Regions from separate parts of the Streptomyces sp. NPDC049837 genome, predicted to be linked through region 2. Evidence: riboswitches for the same ligand, from Rfam matches in the RefSeq annotation. Region 2 holds a riboswitch; each other region holds the start of a gene.

Region 1 (2,193 bases), on a different contig from region 2:
TGACCGGGTTGGACTCCAGGAACTCGATCTTCTTGGCGGCGCTCTCCCCGGTCTGGGCCTTGCGGGTGAGGTCGCCGATCACCAGGACGTCGGGGTTGCGGTCGGCCACGGTCTCCCAGTTGATCTGCGGCCATTCCTCGGTGGTGTCGTCGAAGACGTTCTTGGCGCCGACTTCGCGGGTGATGACGCCGGGGGCGCCGCAGCACCCGGCCATGTAGGGGGAGTTCGCGTCGGAGAACCAGTACAGCAGAGTGACCTTCGAGGCATCGAGTCCCTTGGTCGCCTTGGCGACACGCGACGTGAGGCTCGCGACCAGGTCCTCGCCGCGCTTCTCCTCACCGAAGACGCGGGCGAGGTCGCGTACCTCCCCGTACACGGTGTCCATGGTCAGCGGCTTGGTGCGGACGCCGTCACCGTCGCCGCTGTTGTCCTTGCCCACGCAGTCGGACGGGGAAAGGTAGGTGGGCACGCCGAGCTTCGCGAACTGCTCGCGCGTGGCCACGCCGCCCTTGCCGAGGGTGGAGGCGAACGAGGCGGCGACGAAGTCGGGTTCGGTGTCGAGGACCTTCTCGAAGGAGGGGTTGTTCTCGGCGAGCCGGGTCACGCCCGCGTTCGCCTTCTCCAGGCCCTTCATGACGGGGTCGGTCCAGGTGGCGGTTCCGGCCATCCGGTCGGCGAGACCGAGGGACAGCATGATCTCGGTGGTGCCCTGGTTGAGCGAGACGGCCCGGCGCGGCCCGTCCCCCTTGATCTCCACCTTCTGTCCGCAGTTGTCCAGTACGCGGATGCCGGCCTGCGCCGGTGAGGGGGACGTGCCGGAGGCACCCCCGCAGCCGGTCAGGAGGAGGGCTCCGCACAGGAGCGCGGCGAACGAGGCGGTCGGGCGTGTGATGGGCACAGCGAAGTCCTCAGCGTCGAGGGCCCATGCGCGGGGCCCGTCCGTACGTGTTCGCCAGCAGGTCTTCGGACTCGGGATCATCCGGGCGCGGCGCCTTCCCGGGCCGGTCTCCGGCCCAGTGGCTGTGGTTGCCACGCCCGTCACCCTCACCGCTGCGCGTCAGTTCCGGATTCGCACCGGATTCCCTGACTCACGTACACGCGTACGGAGTACGACTGGCCTGCGCAAGCTACCACGGGTGCCCACTCGCGCTCACGCGCCGAGGACTCCGAGCAGGCGGGTGACCTCATGGGCCATGGCCGTACGCCCGGCACCGAGGTAGTGGCGTGTGTCGGCCACCATGGGGTCCGCGTCGAGAGCCCGGCGGGCGGCGCCGGTGAAGACCCGGTTCAGGTGGGTGGCGATGTTGACCTTGGTCATGCCGTGGCCCACGGCCGTGGCGAGGCCGTGGTCCGCGACCCCCGACGAGCCGTGCAGCACCAGGGGTACGGGGACGGCGGTACGCAGCGCGGCGATCAGGGCGAAGTCCGGTGCGGCGTCGCGGGTGAGCATGGCGTGCGAGGTGCCCACGGCCACCGCCAGGGCGTCCACGCCCGTGGCCGCGACGAAGGCCGCCGCCTCGTCCGGGTCGGTGCGGGCGCCCGGGGCGTGCACGCCGTCCTTGCCGCCGACCTCGCCCAGTTCGGCCTCCACCCAGACACCGGACGCGTGGCAGCGGGCCCGTATGCCGGCCATGGCGCGGACGTTCTCCTCGTACGGCAGGGTCGATGCGTCGTACATCACCGACGTGAAGCCCAGCGACACCGCTTCGGCGACGAGCTCCGGCGAGGTCGCGTGGTCCAGGTGGACGGCCACCGGAACCGTCGCGGCGCGGGCGACGGCCAGCGTCGCCGTGCCGATCGGGGTGAGCGCGCCGTGGTAGCGGGCGGCGTTCTCGCTGATCTGGAGGACCACGGGGGCGCCCGCCGCTTCGGCGCCCGCCACGATGGCCTCGGCGTGTTCGAGCTGGATGACGTTGAAGGCCCCGACGCCCCTTCCGGCGCGTGCGGCGGGGGTGACGATGTCGGCCGTCCCTACGAGGGGCATGGTGCTTCTCCTGGTGTACGGGGCAGGGGCGTTGAGGGTGACGGCGACACCGCTCCCGAACGGCGGGCCAGGAGGTCCTGGGCGAGGTACGCCGCGCCCATGCAGCCCGCCCGGTCGCCGAGCCGGGCCGCGACGACCTGGGGCACGGCCCGGAAGCGGGCCTGGAACGTGAGGCGTTCGGCGAGCGCGGCGCGCAAGGGGGCGAGACA
Region 2 (2,193 bases):
GTCCACGTCCTGCCCCGCCGGCAGCTCCCGCACCCGCCACGCCCCGGTGCCCGCCTCGCGTGCGGCCGCCAGGAACGCCTCGGCCGCCGCGAGCGCGGCGCGGGGCGCGTCGGCGCCGGCCACCCGGTATGTCCGGTCCGCGACCCGGAGCAGGGCGGCGCCGTCCGGCGCTGCGAGCAACGTCACATCGGCGGCCAGGGCCGCGACGTCGCCCCGCCCGTCGTCCACGGCGAACAGGAAGCGGCCCGACAGCTCCGCCGTCCAGTCCTCGCCGCACACCAGCTCGTCCAGCTCCACCGCCCAGGCCATGACGTCCGCCCCGGCGAGCGGTGAGACGACCATGTTCCGTACGCGCTCGTGCCGTTCGGAGGCGGGCAGCAGCCCGGCGTCCCGCAGCGCGTCCGCGAGGCCCAGCCCGCAGCCCTCGCCCAGCCCCCGCAGCTCGATGTTGCCTCGCGAGGTGAGGGAGAGGTGCCCGTCGCCGAGCCGGTCGGCGGCGTCGGCCAGCACGTCGACCTGACGTGACGTCAATACACCTGTGGGTACGCGGAGTCGGGCGAGCGCGCCGTCATCGGCACGGTGCAGCCGCAGCGCACCCGGGCAGGCGTCACCGCGGTCCCGGACACGGTCCCGTATGTGCGCTTCACCCCGGTCCTGGGGGTTTGGTGAGCTGGGCGGCATGGCGGCGAGCATACGCGCAGCCTCTACTATGCAGACGGCACAGGGTCCCAGGGCCCTAGGGAGGAAGCCCGGTGAGAATCCGGCGCGGTCCCGCCACTGTGAGTCCGGCGGAAACCGGACGAGTCAGGAACTCCCGCCGTCCTACGACCACCCGGGGCGCGGACACCCCGAGGAAGGCCTGCGCACGCCATGACGCACGCGACGACGCCCGCCACCAGTCCCGAGGCGACGCCCGAGGCGACGACGATCCTGCTGCTGTCGCACTCCGACACCGACCTGCTCAGCGCGCGCGCCTCCGGCGGACCCGTCGCGTACCGGTTCGCCAACCCCGCCCGGCTCCCGATGGACGACCTGCCCGGCCTCCTCGACGGCGCCGACCTCGTCGTCGTACGCCTCCTCGGCGGCATCCGCGCCTGGGAGGAGGGCCTGGAGGCCCTCCGCGCGAGCGGCAAGCCGCTCGTCGTCCTGACCGGCGAACAGGCCCCCGACGCCCAGCTCATGGAGACCTCCACCGTCCCGATCGGCATCGCGGCCGAGGCGCACGCCTACCTCGCCCACGGCGGACCGGACAACCTGGAGCAACTCGCCCGTTTCCTCTCCGACACCGTCCTGCTGACCGGCCACGGCTTCGAGCCCCCGGCCGCCGCCCCCACCTGGGGCCCCCTGGAGCGGACCGCGCGCAACACCACCGGCCCCACGGTCGCCGTGCTCTACTACCGCGCCCACCACATGAGCGGGAACACCGCCTTCGTCCACACCCTGTGCGACGCCATCGAGGACGCCGGCGGCCAGGCGCTGCCCCTGTACGTGGCCTCCCTCCGCGCCCCCGAGCCGGAGCTCCTGGAGAGCCTGGGGATGGCCGACGCCGTCATCACCACCGTCCTCGCCGCCGGCGGCACCAAGCCGGCCGAGGCCCAGGCGGGCGGCGACGACGAGTCGTGGGACGCGGGCGCGCTCGCCGCCCTGGACGTCCCGATCCTCCAGGCGCTGTGCCTGACCGGCTCGCGCGCCGCCTGGGAGGAGAACGACGAGGGCCTCTCGCCGCTCGACGCCGCCAGCCAGGTCGCCGTCCCCGAGTTCGACGGCCGGCTCATCACCGTCCCGTTCTCCTTCAAGGAGATCGACGCCGACGGGCTTCCCGCGTACGTCGCCGACACCGAGCGCGCCGCCCGCGTCGCCGGGATCGCCGTCCGCCACGCCCAACTGCGCCACATCCCCAACGCCGACAAGCGCCTGGCGCTGGTCCTGTCCGCGTACCCGACCAAGCACTCCCGCATCGGCAACGCCGTCGGCCTCGACACCCCCGCCTCCGCCGTCGCGCTGCTGCGCCGACTGCGCGAGGAGGGGTACGACTTCGGCACCGAGGAGGTCCCGGGCCTCGCGTCCGGTGACGGCGACGAGCTGATCTACGCCCTCATCGAGGCGGGCGGCCACGACCAGGACTGGCTCACCGAGGAGCAGCTCGCCAAGAACCCGGTCCGCATCCCGGCCGCCGACTACAAGCGCTGGTAC
Region 3 (2,193 bases), on a different contig from region 2:
GTCGCCCCACAGGTCGACCAGCTCCGGCACGTCGACGGGCGAGAACAGCGACCACTCGGCGTCGGCGTTGACCCGGCGCATGAACTCGTCCGGAATCCAGTGCGCCAGGTTCAGGTTGTGCGTACGCCGGGCGTCCTCACCGGTGTTGTCGCGCAGCTCCAGGAACTCCTCGATGTCCGCGTGCCACGTCTCCAGGTACACGGCCGCCGCGCCCTTGCGCCGCCCGCCCTGGTTCACGGCCGCGACGGAGGCGTCCAGCGTCTTCAGGAACGGCACGATGCCGTTGGAGTGCCCGTTGGTGCCGCGGATCAGCGAACCGCGCGCCCGGATGCGGGAGTACGACAGGCCGATGCCGCCCGCGTGCTTCGACAGCCGCGCCACCTGGTGGTAGCGGTCGTAGATGGAGTCCAGCTCGTCCAGCGGCGAGTCCAGCAGGTAGCACGAGGACATCTGCGGGTGGCGCGTACCGGAGTTGAACAGCGTGGGGGAGGAGGGCAGGTAGTCGAGCCGGCTCATCAGCCCGTACAGGGACGCCACCTCGTCCAGGGCGCGCACCGAGTCGTCCTCGGCCAGCCCGGCCGCCACCCGCAGCATGAAGTGCTGCGGCGTCTCGATCACCTTGCGCGTGATCGGGTGCCGGAGCAGGTAGCGCGAGTACAGCGTCCGCAGCCCGAAGTATCCGAACCGGTCGTCGGCGGCCGAGTCGATCAGCGCGTCCATCCGGTCGGCGTGGGCCGTCACGAACGCGGCCGTACGGTCCGCGATCAGACCCTCCCGGTGCCCCACAGCCACCGACGCCGAGAACGACACCGCGCCCTGCCCGGCCGCCTCCTCCGTGATCGTCCGGGTCAGCAGCCGCGCCGCGAGCCGGGAGTACGCGGGGTCCTCGGAGATCAGCCCGGCGGCCGCCTCGGTGGCGAGCTCGCGCAGCTCCGCCTCGTCCGAACCGGCGTGGCGGCCCCGCAGCGCGGCGGCGGCGACCCGGCCCGGGTCGGTGTCGGGCAGGTCGGCGGTGAGGTCGGTCAGGGTCCGCAGCAGTACGGTCCCGGGTCCGTCCGTCTCCGTCGTGTCCGTGACTGCGACTGCTGAAACCGGATCGGCTGGCGCGATGGTCACGTGGGGGCTCTCCCTCGCTCGGCTCGGGGCCACCGCGGACGCGGGCAGGGGAGCGGGCGCACCCGGGCACAGGGTGCGGGGCACCGCGTCCACCGGCCCATTCCGCGAGGCCCGGACGTCTGGGCACCCGGGCCGGACGGTCCGGGCGCGCTGTCGGCAGGTCTTCGGACTCGTACGTACACAAAGGCACACCAACACACCGTTGCGGGACAGTTCCGGATTTCCACCGGATTCCCCTGCGGCGACAGCGAGGACGAGCATACATGTGGGGGGCGCGAGTTGAGGCACCCCCCACATGTTGTGTCGGTCGCAGCCTCAGAGGGCCAGCGCGTACGTGGGGAGGGTCACGCCCGGGACGGGCCGCACGTCCCTCTCCGGGGTGCGGACGAACCCCAGCCGCTCGTAGATCCGGTGCGCCGCCCGCATGGACGCCTGCGTGGACAGCACCAGCCGCGCGCACCCCTCCACCGCCCGCGCCCGCTCCACGCACGCCCGTACGAGCGCCTCGCCCGCGCCCCGCCGCCGTGCCTCCCGGGCCACCGCGAGCATCCGCAGCTCGGCCTCCCCGTCGCGGGCCAGGTCCGCCCACGGATCGCCGCCCCGCGCGACGAACGTCACCCCGCCCAGCACCCGTTCGTCCCGCTCCACGGCCACGAGCACCTCCGCCCCGGCGGCCCGCCGGGCCACGTCCCGCAGCTCGATCAGGTACTCGTCGCTCTCCCCGAAGGCCAGGAGCCCGTCCCCGAGGTACGCCTGGGCCGTGATGTCGGCGAGCGTCCCGTGTTCCTCGGGCCGTACCGCCCTGATGGTGATGTCCATGGTCCGAGTGTGGAGGGGTACGGCGACGGGCCGCCGCATTTCCGTCCCCGGAAACACGGCGGCCCGTCGTGCGGTCACCCGCTCAGCAGTACGTCAGCAGCACCTCAGCAGCAGCGGAACCCGTCGCGCGGGTCGGCCTCCCGCGCGTCGGTGCGCCTGCGCTCGAACTCGCGCCGGGTCATCACCTCGGCGCCCGGGTCGCAGCGCCGGGCGTGGGCGACGTACGCGTCGTACGCGCCCTCGCCGGACACCTCGCGG
Region 4 (2,193 bases), on a different contig from region 2:
GTGGACCGGGAGGCCGGCCGGCTCACCGAGCTGGACTCGGCGATCGGTGACGCCGACCACGGGGCCAATCTGCAACGCGGTTTCGCCGCGGTGGTCAAGGCCCTGGAGGACGAGCCGCCCGGCACGCCGGGGGCCGTGCTCACGCTCGCGGGGCGGCAGCTCATCTCGACGGTCGGCGGCGCGTCGGGTCCCTTGTACGGGACGCTGCTGCGGCGCACCGGCAAGGCGCTGGGCGACGCCGCCGAGGTGGCGCCGGTGCAGCTCGCCGAGGCGCTGCGCGCGGGTGTGGCGGCGGTGGCGCAGCTCGGCGGGGCGGCGGCCGGGGACAAGACGATGCTGGACGCGCTGGAGCCGGCCGTCGAGTCGCTGGCCGAGTCGCTCGGCGAGTCGTTCGCGGCGGCGGCCGAGGCCGCGAACCAGGGCGCCCTCGCGACCGTACCGATGCTCGCCCGCAAGGGCAGGGCCAGCTATCTCGGTGAGCGCAGCGTAGGTCACCAGGACCCGGGCGCCACGTCCTCGGCCCTGCTGATCGCCGCCCTCGCCGAGGCGGAGGGCACGCGGTGAGCGCGCGGGTGGGCATCGTGCTCGTCTCGCACAGCGCGGCGGTCGCGTCGTCCGTCGCCGAGCTGGCCCGTGGCCTCGCGGGCGGCGGCGGGACGGTGCCGGTGGCGGCGGCGGGCGGCACTCCGGACGGGGGGCTCGGCACCAGCGCGGAGCTGATCACCCAGGCGGCGACGGAGGTCGACGGCGGGGCGGGCGTGGCCGTCCTGGTGGACCTGGGCAGCGCGGTCCTGACGGTGAAGGCCCTGCTCGCGGAGGGCGACGAGCTGCCCGACGGTACGCGGCTGGTGGACGCTCCTTTCGTGGAGGGCGCGGTGGCGGCGGTGGTCACCGCGTCGGCGGGCGGTGACCTGGACGCGGTGGTGACGGCCGCGTCGGAGGCGTACGGCTACCGCAAGGAGTGACGGCGTCCGGTGGGTGCAGCCGGTGCCCGCACCGGTGTGCGGGTTGTGATGTACCTGGTCAAAGCACTACTGTCGCAGGGCCTTGGTGTACGGGAAACCGGTGCGGTACCGGTGCGGCCCTCGCCACTGTGATCGGGAAGTCCGGCTCCACTCCCTGGGAATCCACCCCGGGAAGCCACTGGAACACCGCGGGAGACCGCGGGGTCCGGGAAGGCGGAGTCGCGGCGGCATGCCCCCATGCCATCCCGTCAGCCAGGAGACCGGCCAGGGCGCGTTGTCCATCCACGAGGTGCTGGAGAGGGTCTCCCACATCATGCATATCGCCGAGGGGTATCTGCCCCCTGCGCACGCGGTCGCCTGGACCGTCGCCGCCGCTCCCTTCGTCGCCCATGGCGTCCGGGCCCTGACCCGGGAGGTCAAGGCCAATCCCGAATCGACTCTCCTGCTCGGCGCGTCCGGTGCCTTCACCTTTGTCCTGTCCGCCCTGAAGATCCCTTCGGTGACGGGCAGTTGCTCGCACCCGACCGGTACGGGACTGGGCGCGATCCTGTTCCGGCCGCCGATCATGGCGGTGCTGGGCACCATCACGCTGCTCTTCCAGGCGCTGCTGCTGGCGCACGGCGGCCTGACGACCCTGGGCGCCAACGCCTTCTCGATGGCGATCGTCGGGCCGTGGGCGGGCTTCGGCACCTACTGGCTGCTGCGCCGCTTCGACGTGCCGCTGATGGTGAGCGTCTTCTTCGGCGCGTTCGTCGCCGACCTGTCCACGTACTGCGTCACCAGCGTGCAGCTCGCGCTGGCGTTCCCGGACCCGGGCAGCGGTGTCGCCGGTGCGCTGGCGAAGTTCGGCGGGATCTTCGCCGTCACGCAGATTCCGCTGGCCGTCAGCGAGGGCCTGCTCACCGTGCTGGTGATGCGGCTGCTGATGCAGTCCAGCAAGGGCGATCTGGCCCGCCTCGGTGTCCTGCCGGTGAAGAAGGAGGCCGTGGTCCGATGAGCCGTAACGCCAGGATCAACACACTGCTGCTGCTCGTCGTGGTGGCGCTCGCCGTCCTCCCGCTCGCGCTGGGCATGGGCGACCACAAGGAGGAGCCGTTCACGGGCGCCGACGCCCAGGCCGAGACGGCCATCACCGAGCTGAAGCCGGATTACGAGCCGTGGTTCAGCCCGCTGTACGAACCGCCGTCGGGTGAGGTGGAGTCCGCGCTGTTCGCGCTCCAGGCCGCCA

The links. A riboswitch is a leader RNA that binds a small molecule or an ion and turns the genes downstream of it on or off. The one in region 2 is predicted to bind cobalamin.
Region 1: it holds a riboswitch for cobalamin, as region 2 does, so the genes downstream of both, AB0J57_RS02545 (ABC transporter substrate-binding protein) here and cobN (cobaltochelatase subunit CobN) in region 2, are expected to answer to the same signal.
Region 3: it holds a riboswitch for cobalamin, as region 2 does, so the genes downstream of both, AB0J57_RS09905 (ribonucleoside-diphosphate reductase subunit alpha) here and cobN (cobaltochelatase subunit CobN) in region 2, are expected to answer to the same signal.
Region 4: it holds a riboswitch for cobalamin, as region 2 does, so the genes downstream of both, AB0J57_RS07200 (energy-coupling factor ABC transporter permease) here and cobN (cobaltochelatase subunit CobN) in region 2, are expected to answer to the same signal.

What each region holds. Positions count from the first base shown of each region.
Region 1 is NZ_JBFAMP010000001.1:552,561-554,753, forward strand. Features, by position in the region: gene AB0J57_RS02545 (ABC transporter substrate-binding protein) at 1-898, opposite strand, end outside; cobalamin riboswitch at 937-1,133, opposite strand; gene AB0J57_RS02550 (class II fructose-bisphosphate aldolase) at 1,151-1,984, opposite strand; gene AB0J57_RS02555 (ROK family protein) at 1,972-2,193, opposite strand, start outside.
Region 2 is NZ_JBFAMP010000004.1:372,814-375,006, forward strand. Features, by position in the region: gene AB0J57_RS13140 (cobalamin biosynthesis protein CobG) at 1-693, opposite strand, end outside; cobalamin riboswitch at 700-837, shown strand; gene cobN (cobaltochelatase subunit CobN) at 871-2,193, shown strand, end outside.
Region 3 is NZ_JBFAMP010000003.1:436,028-438,220, reverse strand. Features, by position in the region: gene AB0J57_RS09905 (ribonucleoside-diphosphate reductase subunit alpha) at 1-1,116, opposite strand, end outside; cobalamin riboswitch at 1,254-1,394, opposite strand; gene AB0J57_RS09900 (GNAT family N-acetyltransferase) at 1,432-1,935, opposite strand; gene AB0J57_RS09895 (YbdD/YjiX family protein) at 2,040-2,193, opposite strand, start outside.
Region 4 is NZ_JBFAMP010000002.1:595,097-597,289, reverse strand. Features, by position in the region: gene dhaL (dihydroxyacetone kinase subunit DhaL) at 1-564, shown strand, start outside; gene dhaM (dihydroxyacetone kinase phosphoryl donor subunit DhaM) at 561-965, shown strand; cobalamin riboswitch at 1,004-1,249, shown strand; gene AB0J57_RS07200 (energy-coupling factor ABC transporter permease) at 1,279-1,962, shown strand; gene AB0J57_RS07195 (energy-coupling factor ABC transporter substrate-binding protein) at 1,959-2,193, shown strand, end outside.